Regions from separate parts of the Geodermatophilus sp. SYSU D00691 genome, predicted to be linked through region 2. Evidence: riboswitches for the same ligand, from Rfam matches in the RefSeq annotation. Region 2 holds a riboswitch; the other holds the start of a gene.
The links. Region 2 has a riboswitch for cyclic di-AMP ahead of ACI797_RS12760 (LysM peptidoglycan-binding domain-containing protein). Riboswitches for the same ligand answer to the same signal wherever they lie in the genome.
Positions count from the first base shown of each region.

Region 1: it holds a riboswitch for cyclic di-AMP, as region 2 does, so the genes downstream of both, ACI797_RS03290 (M23 family metallopeptidase) here and ACI797_RS12760 (LysM peptidoglycan-binding domain-containing protein) in region 2, are expected to answer to the same signal.

Region 1 is NZ_JBJGYZ010000003.1:121,399-129,200, forward strand. Features, by position in the region: gene ACI797_RS03285 (M28 family metallopeptidase) at 1-1,501, shown strand, start outside; cyclic di-AMP (ydaO/yuaA leader) riboswitch at 1,947-2,092, shown strand; gene ACI797_RS03290 (M23 family metallopeptidase) at 2,104-3,327, shown strand; gene ACI797_RS03295 (enoyl-CoA hydratase/isomerase family protein) at 3,334-4,128, opposite strand; gene ACI797_RS03300 (dolichyl-phosphate-mannose--protein mannosyltransferase) at 4,290-5,828, opposite strand; gene rsmI (16S rRNA (cytidine(1402)-2'-O)-methyltransferase) at 5,882-6,721, shown strand; gene ACI797_RS03310 (endonuclease domain-containing protein) at 6,843-7,802, shown strand, end outside; gene corA (magnesium/cobalt transporter CorA) at 7,784-7,802, opposite strand, start outside.
Region 2 is NZ_JBJGYZ010000015.1:3,445-11,246, forward strand. Features, by position in the region: gene ACI797_RS12730 (polyribonucleotide nucleotidyltransferase) at 1-1,753, opposite strand, end outside; gene rpsO (30S ribosomal protein S15) at 2,020-2,289, opposite strand; gene ACI797_RS12740 (bifunctional riboflavin kinase/FAD synthetase) at 2,419-3,396, opposite strand; gene ACI797_RS12745 (branched-chain amino acid aminotransferase) at 3,399-4,538, opposite strand; gene ACI797_RS12750 (antibiotic biosynthesis monooxygenase family protein) at 4,606-4,935, opposite strand; gene larB (nickel pincer cofactor biosynthesis protein LarB) at 4,987-5,661, shown strand; cyclic di-AMP (ydaO/yuaA leader) riboswitch at 5,829-5,973, shown strand; gene ACI797_RS12760 (LysM peptidoglycan-binding domain-containing protein) at 5,982-7,115, shown strand; gene larE (ATP-dependent sacrificial sulfur transferase LarE) at 7,177-7,802, opposite strand, start outside.

The sequences.
Region 1 (7,802 bases), on a different contig from region 2:
CTGTGCGCCGGCCACCGGGGCGTATGCGGCCCCCGTGACCGACACCAGCGACCTGCGGGACGCAGTCACGGTCGAAGCCGTGCTGGGGCACCTGGCCGAGTTCCAAGAGTTCGCCGATCTCAGCGACGGCACACGCGAGGCCAGCACCTTGGGCTACGAGCTCTCGGCGGACTACGTCGCCGGCCTGCTTGGGGCGGCCGGGTACGAGGTGAGCCGCCAGCCGTTCGAGTACAACTTCTTCGAGGAACTGGCCGCCCCGACTGTCACCAGCACGTCGCCAGGCTTTCCGTTCACGTACGAGAACGGCGTGGACATCTCGACCATGGACTACTCCGGCAGCGGCACGGTGACGGGTGTGGTGCAGGGCGTCGAGGGCAACATCGTCCCCTTGCCAGTCGGCCAGCCCGACAGCACGTCAAGCGCCGGCTGTACGGATGCCGACTTCGTCGACTTCACCGGCGACATCGCGCTGATCCAGCGCGGCACCTGCTTCTTCTACGAGAAGATCGCCAACGCGGTCGAGGCGGGGGCCCAGGCCGTCATCATCTTCAACGAGGGCAACAGCGACGAGCGACTTGGCGTCGACTTCGGTCAAGCCTCGTTCCCGCAGGACGTCCCGGTGATCGAGATGAGCGCCGAGGCCGGTGCCGCCCTGGTGGAGTACATCGAGGCGGAGGCCGCCGCCGGCCGTCAGGTGACCTTGACGGTCAGCACCAGCACCGTGTCGGAGGTCCGCACGTCCGAGAACGTCATCGCTGAGACGACGACCGGCCGCACCGACCGGGTGGTTGTGTCCGGCGCCCACCTCGACTCCGTCATCGAGGGGCCCGGCATCAACGACAACGGCACCGGCTCGGCGGCCCAGCTCGAGGTCGCCCTGCAGATGGCCGAGCTGGGTATCGAGCCGGTCAACCAGGTGCGCTTCATCTGGTTCGGCGCCGAGGAAGCCGGCCTGGTCGGCTCGGCCTACTACGTCAGCCAGCTCACCAAGCGCGAGCTGAAGGACATCGCCGTCATGCTGAACTTCGACATGGTCGGCTCGCCGAACCCGGGCTGGTTCGTCTACGACGGCGACGCCTCGGACACGGCATCGACTGGCTCGACGGGATCCGGCGTGGTGGAGGACGTCTTCCTCGACTACTTCGCGTCCATCGGTCGTGAAGTCGAGCCGACGGCCTTCGATGGGCGCTCGGACTATGACGCCTTCGTGGCGGCCGGTATCCCGGCTGGCGGCCTGTTCACCGGCGCCGAGGACATCAAGACCGCTGAACAGGCGGCCAAGTGGGGCGGCACCGCCGGTATCGCCTTTGACCCCTGCTACCACGCGGCCTGCGACGACCTCGACAACATCAATCTCATCGCGCTGGATGAGATGACGGACGCCATTGCGCATGCCCTGCTGACGTTCGCCATGACGGAATCAGCGGTGCAAGGCACGGCCCGTGGCAGCAGCAACGCGGCTTACCAGCCGACGTTCCGCGGGTCGCAGGCCATCGTGTGATGGTGGCGGGGGTGGGGCAGACCGTCCCACCCCCGCTTGCTTGACCACCCGGGGCTCAAGGGGTGAACGCAACGCCCTGCTGAGCTGGGGGTCGGGCGTGGTGCGTGGTGTGGAGTTGCAGCAGGAGCGGCGGGCGTTCTGGAGGCGGGACAGAGCGCCACTGCCGTGGCGGTCGACGGCTCGGACGTGCGCGAGGGTTGGCGCGGAGGAGCGCTGGCAGAGCATTTGGCAAGGCGCTTCAGCAGGGTCGCATGCTTCGAACTGCATACCGTTGCTCCCACCCTTCCGCCCACGTCGTCGGGGCACCCGCCCCGGCGGCGTCGTCGTCCGGGCGGTTCCCGGTGTGGCTCATGGGGCGTGAGCTCTCGGTTCGTGATCGCGCCGTGATCTGGGGTACCGTTCCCGGCGGTCCGGCTGCACCACGTCCCAGCAACCCGCTGGGCACTGGCCGGCCCCGCCGAACCGACCCTCGGGTCGGACCGGGGACCCATGGTTCCCCTGGGGTGAATCCTGCGCGCACGGGGGTGCGCAGGTAGGGCGTCTTCCCGCCCGAACCCGTCAGCTAACCCGGTAGGCGGCGAGGAAGAAGGAGCCCGCCGGTCTTGGCGACCCTGCACCGCCCGCACAGCCCTGCCCAGAACACGAACAAGCGCCGTTCCCGGACCCCCGAGTCCGGGATCGTGGCCGTCGCCGTGAGCCTCGCCGTCCTGCTGTCGGGCGGCCACGCCCAGGCGGCACCGGCGGACGACGCCCGCGTCGCCGCCGCCGAGGTGGCCCGCCTGACGGCGCTCGTGGCGACCGCCGAGACGGAGCTGCAGCGGCTCACCGTCGAGGCCGAGGCCGCCTCCGACGCCAGCATCCAGGCCCAGGCGGCGCTCACCGAGGCGCAGACCGCGGCCGAGACGGCCGCCGCCGAGCTCGCCGCGGCCACCGCCGCGGTCACCGAGACCCGCGAGGACGTCGCCGACCTCGGCCGGCGCAGCTACATGGGTGAGCACCCCATGGGCTCGGCCATGGTCTTCCTCGGCGAGGGGGGGCCCGAGGGGGTGCTGCAGCGCGCCCTCACCCTCGACCTGCTCAGCGACGAACGGGCCGAGACCCTCGCCGAGCACGAGGTCGTGGAGGCCCGGCAGCAGCAGGCCGACCAGGTCGCCCGGGAGGCGGTGGCCCAGCGCGACGCCCTTGCCCGCGAGGCCGCCAGCGCCGAGCAGGCCGCGGCCGCCCGGCTGACCGCCGCCCAGCAGTCCTACGACGCCGCCGTGGCCGAGAAGGCCGCGCACGAGGCCGCCCTCCGCGAGGCGCAGATCGCGCTGCTGGCCGCCACCGGCTCCAGCGACCCGGACGCCGACCTCGCCGAGCGGGAGGCGGCCGAGCAGGCCGCGGCCCAGGCCGCCGCGCAGACGGTCGCCGCCGCGGCGGCCGGCGGCGGCGCCGTCCCCCCGACGGTCGGCCGCGTGACCTCCTGCTACGGGCCGCGCTGGGGGACGATGCACCAGGGCGTCGACATCGCCGCGCCGATCGGCACGCCGGTCTACGCGCCCGAGGGCGGGACGGTGCTGCACGCCGGCGCCGCCAACGGCTTCGGCCAGGCGGTCTACGTGCAGCACGGCGACGGGTCGATCACGCTCTACGGGCACGTCAACCGGTTCTTCGTCAGCGCCGGCCAGGTGGTGTCGGCCGGGCAGCAGATCGCCGAGGTCGGCAACAAGGGCCAGTCCACCGGCCCGCACCTGCACTTCGAGGTGCACATGGGCGGCCTCTACGCCAACCGCGTGAACCCGGTGCCGTGGCTGACGGCGCGGGGGATCTCGATCGGCGGCTGCTGAGGGGCGCTAGACCGCGCCGGGGAAGTCGGGCTTCCGCTTCTCGAGGAAGGCACGCACGCCCTCCCGCCCTTCGGGGTCGGCGGCGGACTCGGCGATGAGGCGGGCCTCGTCGTCCAGCTGCTCGTCGAGGGTGCGGACGGCGGCCCGCCGGACCAGGGCGCGGGTGCGGACCATCGCCCGCACCGGTCCGGCGGCCACGCGGTGCGCCAGCGCGATCGCCTCGCTGTGCAGGTCCGCGTCCTCGACCAGGCGGCTGACCAGGCCGAAGGTGTGCGCCTCGGCGGCGCTGAGCGCGCTGTCGGTGAGCAGCAGGTCCAGCGCCCGCGGCGCGCCGAGCGCGCGGGTCAGGGCCCAGGACGACCCGCCGTCGGGGGAGAACCCGATCCCGAGGTAGGCGGGGCGGATCTTCGCCGAGCGGCCGCAGACCACGATGTCGCAGGCGCCGATCAGCCCCACCGCGGCGCCGGCGACCGCGCCCTGGGCCCCGGCGAGCACCGGCACCGGGCAGTGCAGCAGCAGCCGGATCACCTCGTGCCAGTCGTGCGCCAGCTGCCCGACCTGCGCCCCGGGGTCGTCGGCGGCGACGAAGTAGCCGATGTCGCCGCCGACGCAGAAGCGCGGCCCGTTGGCGAGCAGCAGCACCACCCGGGTCTGCGCCGGCCGGTCGCGCAGGGCGGCGGCCAGCTGGTGGGCCAGCGCCGGGTCGAGGGCGTTGCCGGCCTCCGGGCGGTCCAGCGTGATCCGCCAGACGTGGCCGTCGACCTCGGTGAGCACCCGGGGCCGCTCGTCGGTCGAGGTCATCGCCGTCCTCCCGCCGTCTGCGCCTGCCGGGGTCACCGTAGGCGAGGGTCGCTCAGGGCCGCACGGCGTGGCGTTCCTCGTCGAGGGCGCCCGGGGCGCCGCCGAACTCGTCGGCCACCTCGCGGGCGTTGGAACGCCCAACTATCTGGTGCGGCCACTCCTCAGAACCATGACGGGAACCACATCCGCTGCAGCCACTCCGCGTGCGGCAGCGGCTGGCCGGTGAGCACGGGGTAGAAGAAGACGAAGGTCGCCGCGACCACGGCGACGTACAGGCAGACCGCGCCCAGCCCGAGCTGGCGCCGCCATGGCTCGGGGTGCCGGGCGCCGAGCACGTCCTGCAGGGCGAGGGTGACCGCCAGCACGAAGAACGGCACGACCGGGGCCATGTAGAAGATGAACATGGTCCGCTCGGGGTTGAGGAACCAGGTGAGCCACCCGGCGGCGATCGCCACGCCCACGGTGAGCGCGGCGGGGTCGCGGCGGGCGACGATCCGCCAGACCAGCCACAGCAGCGCGGGCGCGAACGCGAACCAGAGGGTCGGCGTCCCGACCATGAGGATGTAGCGGACGACCTGCCCGCCGGACTCGTCGGTCAGGCCCTGCGGGTTCCACAGCAGGATCGGCCGGCCGTCCACCAGCCACGACCACGGTCCCGACTCCCACGGGTGCGGGCTGGAGAGGTTGTTGTGGAACGTCCACCACTCGGTGTGCATGTGCCACAGCGAGCGCAGCGGGCCCGGGATGAACGGGAACGACGTCTCCGGGTGCTGGTCGGCCCAGTGCCGGCCCTGGCTGGTCTCGCCGAGGAACCAGCCGGTGAAGCTCGCGATGTAGGTCGCCACCGGGACGACGGCCAGCGCCCACAGCGCCCCGGGCAGGCCGCGGCGCAGCGTCGTCCGTGTCGGGCTGCCGACGCCGGCGCCGCGCCACGCGCCGCGCTCCCAGAACAGCGACAGGACGGCGAAGAAGGCCAGGAACCAGATCCCGCTCCACTTGACCGCGCAGGCGCAGCCGAACAGGAACCCGGCCGCGATCCGCCAGCCGCGCGGCCCCAGGCGGAAGCCGGTGGTCAGCGGCCCGGCGGCGCGGATGCGCTCCCGCACCTTGTCGCGGTCGACGACGAGGCACGCGACGGCGGCCACCACGAACACCTGGAGGAAGACGTCGAGCAGGCCGGTGCGGGAGATGACGAACGAGAAGCCGTCGAGGGCCAGCAGCAGCCCGGCCAGGAAGCCCAGCAGGGTGGACCCGGTCAGCCGGCGGGCCAGCCGGACCAGGACGACGACGGCGATCGAGCCGGCCACCGCCGACGGGAACCGCCAGCCGAAGGAGTTGTAGCCGAACAGCCACTCCCCGCCGGCGATCAGCCACTTGCCCAGCGGCGGGTGGACGATGAACGTGTAGCCGCGGTTGTACTCGAAGCCCCAGATCAGGATCTCGCGGGCCTCGGGCGGGTAGTAGGCCTCGTCGAACAGCTCGTCGGCGGGGTAGCTGATGTCCCACAGGCGGACGACGAAGCTGACCAGGCCCAGCCCGAGAGCCAGCGCCCACGCCAGGCGCCGGTCGGTGGGCAGCGGCGGGTGGCCGTCGCGCCGGGGCCGTGGCGGCGGCCAGCGGCGGGCGCGCGCGGGCGCCGCGACGGCGGGCGGCTCGTCGGGGGGTGCCGCCGGCGCGGCTTCGTCCACCGGCACGGCCATGGGGGCCAGGGTATGTGGCGGCCGGGTCGGCGCCGTCGTGACAGGCTGCGGGCGTGACTGGACGGCTGGTGCTTGGCGGCGCGCCGCTGGGCCAGCCCGGCGACGTCGGGCCCCGGCTGCGGGAGGCGATGGCGTCGGCCGACGTGCTGGCGGTGGAGGACACCCGGCGGCTGCACCGGCTGGCGTCCGACCTCTCCGTCTCGCTCTCCGGGCGGGTGGTGACCTTCCACGAGTCGGTGGAGCGGGCGCGGCTGCCCGGGCTGCTGGCCGCGCTGGCCGACGGCGCCACCGTGCTGCTGCTCACCGACGCCGGCATGCCGTCGGTCTCCGACCCCGGCTACACCCTGGTGCGCGCGGCGATCGAGGCCGGCGTCGCCGTGACCTCGGTGCCCGGCCCGTCGGCGGTGACCACGGCGCTGGCGGTGTCGGGGCTGCCCTGCGACCGGTTCTGCTTCGAGGGGTTCCTGCCGCGCAAGGGCGGGGAGCGCCGGTCGCGGCTGGCCGGGCTCGCCGACGAGCGCCGCACGATGGTCTTCTTCGAGTCCCCGCACCGGCTGGCCGACGCCCTCACCGACGCCGCTGCGGCCTTCGGGTCCGATCGCGCCGCCGCCGTCTGCCGCGAGCTGACCAAGACGCACGAGGAGGTCCGCCGGGGCCCGCTGGGCGAGCTCGCCGCGTGGGCCGCCGACGGGGTGCGCGGCGAGATCACCCTCGTCGTCGCCGGGGCGGTGGCCGCGCCGGTGGAGCTGGGCCCGGCGGAGCTGGCCGCCGCGGTGGCCGCCGAGGAGGCCGCGGGCGCTTCCCGCAAGGACGCCATCCGCGCCGTCGTCGTCCGCACCGGGCTGCCCCGCCGCACCGTCTACGACGCCGTCGTCACCGCGAAGGGCTCCTGAGCCGCGCGTACGAGTGCGCTCAGTGCCCTTTCCGCGCCGGGGAAAGGGAACTGCGCGCACAGCGGGGCGGCGCTGTGGACATCGCCAGCGGCCGCCCGCCTCCGTCCGGCAGCCTTCGCCGGTGCCACGGCCGCCCCACGTCCCCGACCACCTGCGGCGCCGGGTCTTCCGCGGCACGCAGGCACTCCGGGCCGGGCTGCTCACCAAGCGCGAGCTGCACGGGCCGGTCTGGCAGCGCCTGTTCCCCGACGTCTACGCGCACCGGGACGTGCCCGTCGACCACGTGCTCCGGGCGCGGGCGGCGGCCGGCCTGTTGTTCCCGCAGGCCCTGATCACCGGGCTGAGCGCCGCGGCGGTGTGGGGTGTCGACATCGTCCCGGAGGAGGACGTCGTCGAGCTGACCCTCCCGCCGGGCAGCAACCCGGTCCGCATCCCGGGCCTCAGGGTGCGCCGGGCAGCGGTGCCGGCCGAGTGGACCGGCCACAGGCTCGGGGTCCGGTTGACCACCCCGCAGGCCACCGTGGCCAGGCTCGCGCAGCTGCTGTCGCTGGAGGAAGCCGTCGTCGCGGTGGACCGGTTCGCCGCTGCGCAGCTCCTCGACGTCGCGGGCCTGCGCGACTTCGCCGCCGAGCTGCAGGGGAGGGGAGCAGGCAGGACGCGGGAGGTCTGCTCCCTGGCCGACGGGCGGGCGGAGTCGCCTCAGGAGTCCCGCCTGCGGCTGCTCATGCTCCGCGGCCGCCTCCCCCCGCCCGTCGCGCAGTTCGACGTCCGGGACGGCGACGGGCGGTTCGTGGCCCGCGTCGACTTCGCCTGGCCCGGGCAGCGCGTCGCCGTCGAGTACGACGGGCTGTGGCACGCCCAGCCCGGCCAGTTCGCCCGTGACCGCCGGCGGCTCAACCGGCTGCACGCGGCCGGCTGGCGGGTCCTATTCGTGACCGCGGCCGATCTGCACCGGCCCGGCGAGATCCTCGCCCGGCTCGCGGATCTCCTCGGCGCTGATGCTGTGCGCGCAGTTCCCCTTCGCCCTGCCGGAAAGGGCACTGGGCGCACACCGGCGTCGGGCTACAGCCAGCCGTTGCGC
Region 2 (7,802 bases):
CGATGGCCTCGTTCATGACGTCGAGGATGTGCAGCCGGGCGGCGCGGGCCTGGGTCAGCGCCTGGGCTAGGACGTCGGACGGGATGCCGTCGAGCTTGGTGTCCAGCTGCAGGGCGGTGACGAAGTCCCGGGTGCCGGCGACCTTGAAGTCCATGTCACCGAAGGCGTCCTCGGCGCCGAGGATGTCGGTCAGCGCGACGTACTCGGTCGTGCCGTCGACCTCGTCGGACACCAGGCCCATCGCGATGCCGGCGACGGGGGCCTTGAGCGGCACACCGGCGTTGAGCAGGGCCAGCGTGGAGGCGCAGACCGAGCCCATGGACGTCGAGCCGTTGGAGCCCAGCGCCTCGGAGACCTGCCGGATCGCGTAGGGGAACTCCTCGCGGTCGGGCAGCACCGGCAGCAGCGCCCGCTCGGCGAGCGCGCCGTGGCCGATCTCGCGGCGCTTCGGGGAGCCGACGCGGCCGGTCTCACCGGTGGAGTACGGCGGGAAGTTGTAGTTGTGCATGTAGCGCTTGCGGGTCTCGGGCGAGAGCGTGTCGAGCTGCTGCTCCATGCGCAGCATGTTCAGCGTGGTGATGCCGAGGATCTGCGTCTCGCCGCGCTCGAACAGCGCCGACCCGTGCACCCGCGGCACGACCTCGACCTCGGCCGACAGCGGCCGGATGTCGGTGACGCCGCGGCCGTCGATGCGGACCTTCTCGCGCAGGATGCGCTGCCGCACGACCTTCTTGGTCACCGCGCGGAACGCCGCGGAGACCTCCTTCTCGCGGCCGGCGAACTGGTCGGCCAGCTTCGCCTTGACGTTCTCCTTGAGCTCGTCGGTGGCCTGCTCGCGCTCCTGCTTGCCCGCGATCGCCTGGACGGTGGCGAGCTCCGCGGCGGCCTCGGCCTCGACGGCGGCGTAGACGTCGTCCTGGTAGTCGAGGAAGCGCGGGAAGTCGGCGACCGGCTTGGCGGCCTTGTCGGCCAGCGCGCTCTGCGCCTCGCAGAGCACCTTGATGAACGGCTTGGCGGCCTCGAGGCCCTGCGCGACGACCTCCTCGGTCGGCGCGGTGGCGCCGCCGGCGACCAGCTGGATCGTCTTCTCGGTCGCCTCGGCCTCGACCATCATGATCGCGACGTCGCCGTCGGGCAGGACGCGGCCGGCCACGACCATGTCGAAGACGGCGTCCTCGAGCTCCTTGTGGGTCGGGAAGCCGATCCACTGGCCGTTGACCAGGGCGACGCGGGTGCCGCCGACCGGGCCGGAGAACGGCAGGCCGGACAGCTGCGTGGACGCCGAGGCGCCGTTGATGGCCAGCACGTCGTACAGGTGGTGGGGGTCCAGCGACAGGACGGTGATGACCACCTGGACCTCGTTGCGCAGGCCCTTGGCGAAGGTCGGCCGCAGCGGGCGGTCGATCAGCCGGCAGGTGAGGATCGCGTCCTCCGACGGCCGGCCCTCGCGGCGGAAGAAGGAGCCGGGGATGCGCCCGGCGGCGTACATCCGCTCCTCGACGTCGACCGTCAGCGGGAAGAAGTCGAACTGGTCCTTGGGCTGGCGGCCGGCCGTGGTGGCCGACAGCAGCATGGTGTCGCCCATGGTCACGGTGACCGAGCCGGCGGCCTGGCGGGCGAGCCGGCCGGTCTCGAAGGTGATGCTGCGGCTGCCGTAGCTGCCGTTGTCGATGACCGCGGTGGCGGTGGTGACCCCGTCCTCGGGGTCGAACTCAGCGGTGATCCCGCTGCTCTGGGTGGTGGGTGCGGACACGTGTCCTTCTCTCGTCGTCGCACGTGGCCCTCGTGGCCGTCGTGCGCTCTCCTCTTTCGTGGCGACCTGGCGCCGACTGCGGATCCGGAGCGACCGGTCTTCGATCGAAGCTCCCGGGAACGGTGTTCCCCGCTCCGGGGGGCGCATGCCCGGGAGCCACTACCGAGGACCGGCGGCGTCTGCGGACGGCGGCGGGTCGTCGCGTCCCGTGCGGCGGGTGCCGCACGAGAGAGGGGACCGCCCGGTGGACGGTCCCCTCGTCGTGCTTACCGGCGCAGCCCGAGCCGCTCGATGAGCGAGCGGTAGCGGTTGATGTCGGTCTTCGCCAGGTAGTTCAGCAGCCGCCGGCGGCGGCCGACCAGCAGGAGCAGGCCCCGCCGGCTGTGGTGGTCGTGCTTGTGCTGCTTGAGGTGCTCGGTCAGGTCGCTGATCCGGCGGGTCAGCATCGCGACCTGGACCTCCGGCGAACCGGTGTCGTTCTCGACCGTCGCGTACTCGGTCATGATCTGCTTCTTGACAGCGCTCTCGAGCGCCATAGGACGGCCTCCTGGCCAGGTCACGTGTGGCCCCCGGTCTGGGTCACGGGGGCAGCCTGCACACACGCCGGGTTCTCCGACGCCGGGTCCACGGTACCAGCGGGCCGATCACCCCATCCGGGGCGCGGGTCAGCCCGGCTCGGGGACGTCCAGCAGCACCCGGGTCCGGCGCACGTCGTCGTCCATGGCCGCGACGAGGGAGGCGACGTCGGCGAAGGCCGCCATGCCGCGCAGCCGCGAGACGAACTCGACCCCGACGTGCTCGCCGTACAGGTCGCCGTCGTAGTCGAGGACGAACGCCTCCACCGTGCGCCGGCTGCCCTGGAACGTCGGGTTGGTGCCGACCGAGATCGCGGCGGGGTAGCGCTCCTTGCTCGCCCCGCTGCGCGGGTCGCGCAGCACCAGGTGGCCGGCGTAGACGCCGTCGGCCGGGATCGCCGTGAACGGCGGGGTCTCGACGTTCGCCGTCGGGTAGCCCATCGCCCGGCCCCGGCGGTCCCCGCGGACGACGACGCCGTCCACCCGGTGCAGCCGGCCGAGCGCCCGCGCCGCGGTCTCCACGTCCCCCGCTGCCACGCAGGCGCGGATGTAGGTGGAGGAGATCGTGACGTCGTCCTCGCCGCCGTTCCCGCCGACGGCCGCCAGCGGCAGGCCCTCCACCGTGAAGCCGAAGCGCCGGCCCTCCTGGGCGAGGCTCTCCACGGTGCCGGCGGCCTTGTGCCCGTAGGTGAAGTTCTGGCCGACGACGACCTGGGCCGCGTGCAGGTGCTCGACGAGCACGGTGTGCGTGAAGGTCTCCGGCGAGAGCCGCATGAACTCCTGGGTGAACGGCAGCACGCACATCAGGTCGACGCCGAGCTCGGCGACCAACTCGGCCTTGCGGTCCATCGAGGTGAGGATCGCCGGGTGCGAGCCGGGCCGGATCACCTCCGCCGGGTGCGGGTCGAAGGTGAGCAGCAGGCTGGGCCGGCCGAGCGCGCGGGCACGCTCGACCGCCGTGCCGATCAGCTTCTGGTGCCCCCGGTGGACCCCGTCGTACATCCCGATGGTGACGACGGTGCGGCCCAGGTCGGCCGGGGTGGCGTCGAGCCCCCGCCAGCGCTGCACGCTCAGGAGACCCGGTGCAGCCAGCCGTGGGTGTCGGGCACCCGGCCGTGCTGGATGTCGAGGAGGGACGCGCGCAGCTCCATCGAGAGCGGACCGGGGCTGCCGTCGCCGATCACGAAGTCGCCGGTGCGGGCCCGCACCTCGCCGACCGGGGTGATGACGGCGGCGGTGCCGCAGGCGAAGGTCTCGGTGACGGTGCCGTCGGCGACGCCCTTGCGCCACTCCTCGACGCTGAACCGCCGCTCGGTGACCCGGTGGCCCCTCTCCCGGGCGAGGGTGATCAGCGAGTCGCGGGTGATCCCGGGCAGCAGGGTGCCGGTGAGCTCGGGGGTGACCAGCTCGGCGTCGGCGCCGGAGCCGAGGACGAAGAACAGGTTCATCCCGCCCATCTCCTCGACGTAGCGCTTCTCCACCGCGTCGAGCCACACGACCTGGTCGCAGCCGGCCGCGATGGCCTGCTCCTGCGCCAGCAGGCTGGCCGCGTAGTTGCCGGCGCACTTGACGTCGCCGGTGCCGCCGGGCGCCGCGCGGATGTAGTCCTCGGAGAGGTAGACCGACACCGGCTGGACGCCGCGGGCGAAGTACGGGCCGGCGGGGCTGGCGATGACCAGGAACAGGTACTCGTTGGCCGGCCGGACGCCGAGGAACGGCTCGGTGGCCAGCTGGTAGGGCCGGATGTAGAGGGTCTGGTCGGGGCCGGTGGGCACCCAGTCGCGGTCGGCGTCGACGAGCGCGTCCACGGCGGCGATGAACGCCGACTCGGGCACCGGCGGCATGGCCAGCCGCTTCGCGCCGCGCACGAAGCGGGCGGCGTTGGACCCCGGCCGGAAGGTGGCCACGCTGCCGTCGGGCTGGGCGTAGGCCTTGAGCCCCTCGAAGATCGACTGCGCGTAGTGCAGCGCCGCGGTGCTCGGGTCCATCTGCAGCGGCGCGTACGCGGTGAGCCGGGCGTCGTACCAGCCCTGCCCGGTGCGGTACCGCGCGACGAACATCGAGTCGGTGAAGTGCTTGCCGAACCCGGGGTCGGCCAGCACCTGCGCGAGCTCGGCGGCGGGGCGGCGCGGCACGTCCTCCACGACGACCGGCACGCCCTCGGAGAACACCCGGTCGGTGGTGCGGCTGTCGGCGAGCGTGTCGGTCATGGCTCCTACCTGCACGTGCGGGGGCGAGGCGGGCGCACCGGCCCGCCTCGTCACAGTATCCCGCTCGTCAGGCCGTGCCCGACTTCGGACCCGTGCTCTCGATGACCTCGTAGCTCCACAGGTGGTGGGAGTCGCTGGCCGCGGGGGCGAGGTCGCTGCCGCCGCCGGAGTGGGCGCGCGCGAAGTCCTGGCCGCTCTCCCAGGCCCGGTAGGCCTCCTCGCTGCTCCACCGCGTGTAGACCAGGTACTGGTCGGTGCCCTCCTGCGGGCGCAGCAGCTCGAACCACTCGAAGCCGTCGGTCTCCTCGACGGCCCCGGCCCGGCCGCGGAAGCGCTCCTCGAAGCGCTCCTGCTTGTCCTTGGGCACGGTGATCGCGTTGATCTTGACGATGCTCATGGCCGGTGCCCTTCCCGTCGCGGCTGGTAATCAATCCAGCATGCTCTGGGCGTGGACTCGCAGCGCACCGCACACCTGGGGTTCGCCCGGCTCGACGTCGACCGGGCCGCGCGGACCGGGACGCCGGAGGTGGTCTACGCCGCGGGCAAGACGCCGGAGCAGACCGTCGCCTGCCTGGCCGGTCTGCTCGAGGCCGGCACCCCGCTGGCCTGGGCGACCCGGGTGGACGACGCCACCGCCGCCGCCGTGGCGGCCCGCTGGCCCGACGCCGTCGTCGACACGGAGGCCCGCTGCGTCTTCGTCGGCACCCCGCCGGAGCCGTCCGGCGACGTGCTGGTGCTCACCGCCGGCACCTCCGACGGGCCGGTCGCGGCCGAGGTGGCGGCGACGCTGGCGGCGGCCGGTGTGCGCTGCCGCCGGGTCGACGACGTCGGGGTGGCCGGGGTGCACCGCGTGCTCGAGGTCGCCCCGGACATCGCGGCGGCCGACGTGGTGGTCGTCGTCGCCGGCATGGACGGCGCCCTGCCCAGCGTCGTCGCCGGGCTGACCGACCGGCTGGTCGTCGCGGTGCCCACGTCGGTGGGGTACGGCGCGGCGTTCGAGGGGCTCGCCGCCCTGCTCACCATGCTCACCGCGTGCGCTCCGGGGGTGCTCGTCGTGAACATCGACAACGGCTTCGGGGCGGGCGTGGCCGCTGCCCGCATCGCCCGCCCGCCGAAGGTGTGAGCCGGCTTTCACAGGTTGCGGCTGACCAGTCCGTTCACAGGCGACACGCCGTGGTGTGACCGCCGTCACGGCGACAGTTCACATAACCGCTCGTAGCGTTTTGGCTGCGCTCAGCAAACGGAGAGCGTGACGCGCCGGTCCGCCAAACCCTGTCCACCGGCCCGCGTCATCCGGAACAGCTTCAGGACAGGGGTGGGGGACCCACGTTCGCGGCGCGCGGGGGGCGCGCCTGGGGGTGAAGCCGCGTTGCGCGGCCGGGCACCGATCGCCCGAACCCGACAGCTCACCTCGCCGGCGGTGATCGGAGATCACACATCCCCATGGCAAAGCATCGCGCGCCCCGCTACGTCCGCACCAAGAAGGCCCTCGTCAAGGCCCCCGTCGCCGCCGGAGCCACGGCCGTCGGGCTCGGCATACTCACCACCCCGGCCAACGCCGCCACCACGCACGACTGGACCGGCGTCGCCCAGTGCGAGTCGAGCGGCAACTGGAGCATCAACACCGGCAACGGCTACTACGGCGGCCTGCAGTTCAGCCAGTCGACCTGGGAGGCCTACGGCGGCACGGGCTACGCGCCCCGCGCCGACCTGGCCACCCCGGCCCAGCAGATCGACGTCGCCGAGAAGGTCCTCGTCGGGCAGGGCATCGGCGCCTGGCCGACCTGCGGCAAGCACCTGACCGAGGGCACCACCCCGGCCGCGGCCCAGGCCCCCGCCGCCGCCCCCGAGGCCCAGCCGGCCCCGGCCCCCGCCCCGGCCGCCGAGTCCACCGAGGCCGACGGCCACGGGCAGCACGCCGCCCCGGCCGGCGACTACACCGTCGTCCGCGGCGACACCGTCGCGAAGATCGCCTCCGCCCACGGGCAGGCGTGGCGCGACCTCTACCAGCGCAACGTCGACGTGATCGGCAGCAACCCGAACCTGATCTTCCCGGGTCAGGTGCTGCTGGTCTCGGCGACGGTCGACACCGCCCCGGCCCCCTCGGGCTCGATCGGCGACTCGGCCCCGGTCGAGGCCCCGGCCGCCCCGGCCCCCGCGCCGGCGCCGGCCCCCGCGCCGGCGCCGGCCCCGGCGCCCGCGCCGGCCGCCGTCACCGCGCAGATCACGAACACCGCCGGCGCCACCAAGCCGCAGGCGCAGGCCGCGGCCGACAACGTGGTCACGAACGTCTCCGGGGCCGCCGGCATCACCATCGGCGGCACCCGCGCCAGCGCGGTGGACCCGCACGGCCACCCGTCCGGCCTGGCGCTGGACTACATGGTGATGTCCGACGCCGCCCTCGGCGACGCGATCGCCCAGTACCACGTCGACCACTGGGCCGAGCTGGGCGTGGAGTACATCATCTGGCAGCAGCGGATCATCACCTCGCCGGGCGCCGCGTGGAAGGCGATGGAGGACCGCGGCAGCGCCACGGCCAACCACTTCGACCACGTGCACGTCAACTACGTGGGCTGAGCCCCACCGGCACGCGACAGCGGCCCCTCCCCGGCGACCGGGGAGGGGCCGCTGTCGCGTGTCAGCGGTAGCGGACGGGGTCCGGCAGCAGCTCGTTCATCGAGCCGGAGCGGAAGCCCCGCGGGTCCAGCTCCACCCGCGCGAACCCGCCGACGGCGGCCAGCAGCTCCGGTCGCGCCCGCACGGCCGGCACCAGCGCGGCGTCGACCTCCACCCGTGCGACGTCGGCACCCAGGTCGCGCACCCGCAGGTCGCGCACCGGCAGCCCGGCACCGGTCAGCGCGGCCCGCAGCGACGCCTCGGCCGCCTCCACGCGGGCCAGGCCCTCGGCGCTCACCGGGACGCCGTACGCGATCCGGCTGGCCAGGCACGCCGCGGCCGGCTTGTCGGCCAGCGACAGCCCCCAGCGCCGGGCGGCGGCGCGGACGTCGTCCTTGGTCAGGCCGGCGCGGGCCAGCGGCGCCCACGCCCCGCGCGCGGCGGCCGCGGCGATGCCGGGCCGGAAGCCGGCGACGACGTCGTCGGCGTTGGTGCCGGTGACGACGTCGGCGATGCCCAGCCGGGCCGCCACGGGCGCCAGGACGTCGACGAGCTCGGTCTTGCAGAAGGCGCAGCGGTCGCCGGCGTTGGCCACGTAACCCGGGCGGGACAGCTCGTCGGTGCGCGGCAGCTCGTGCCGGACGCCGA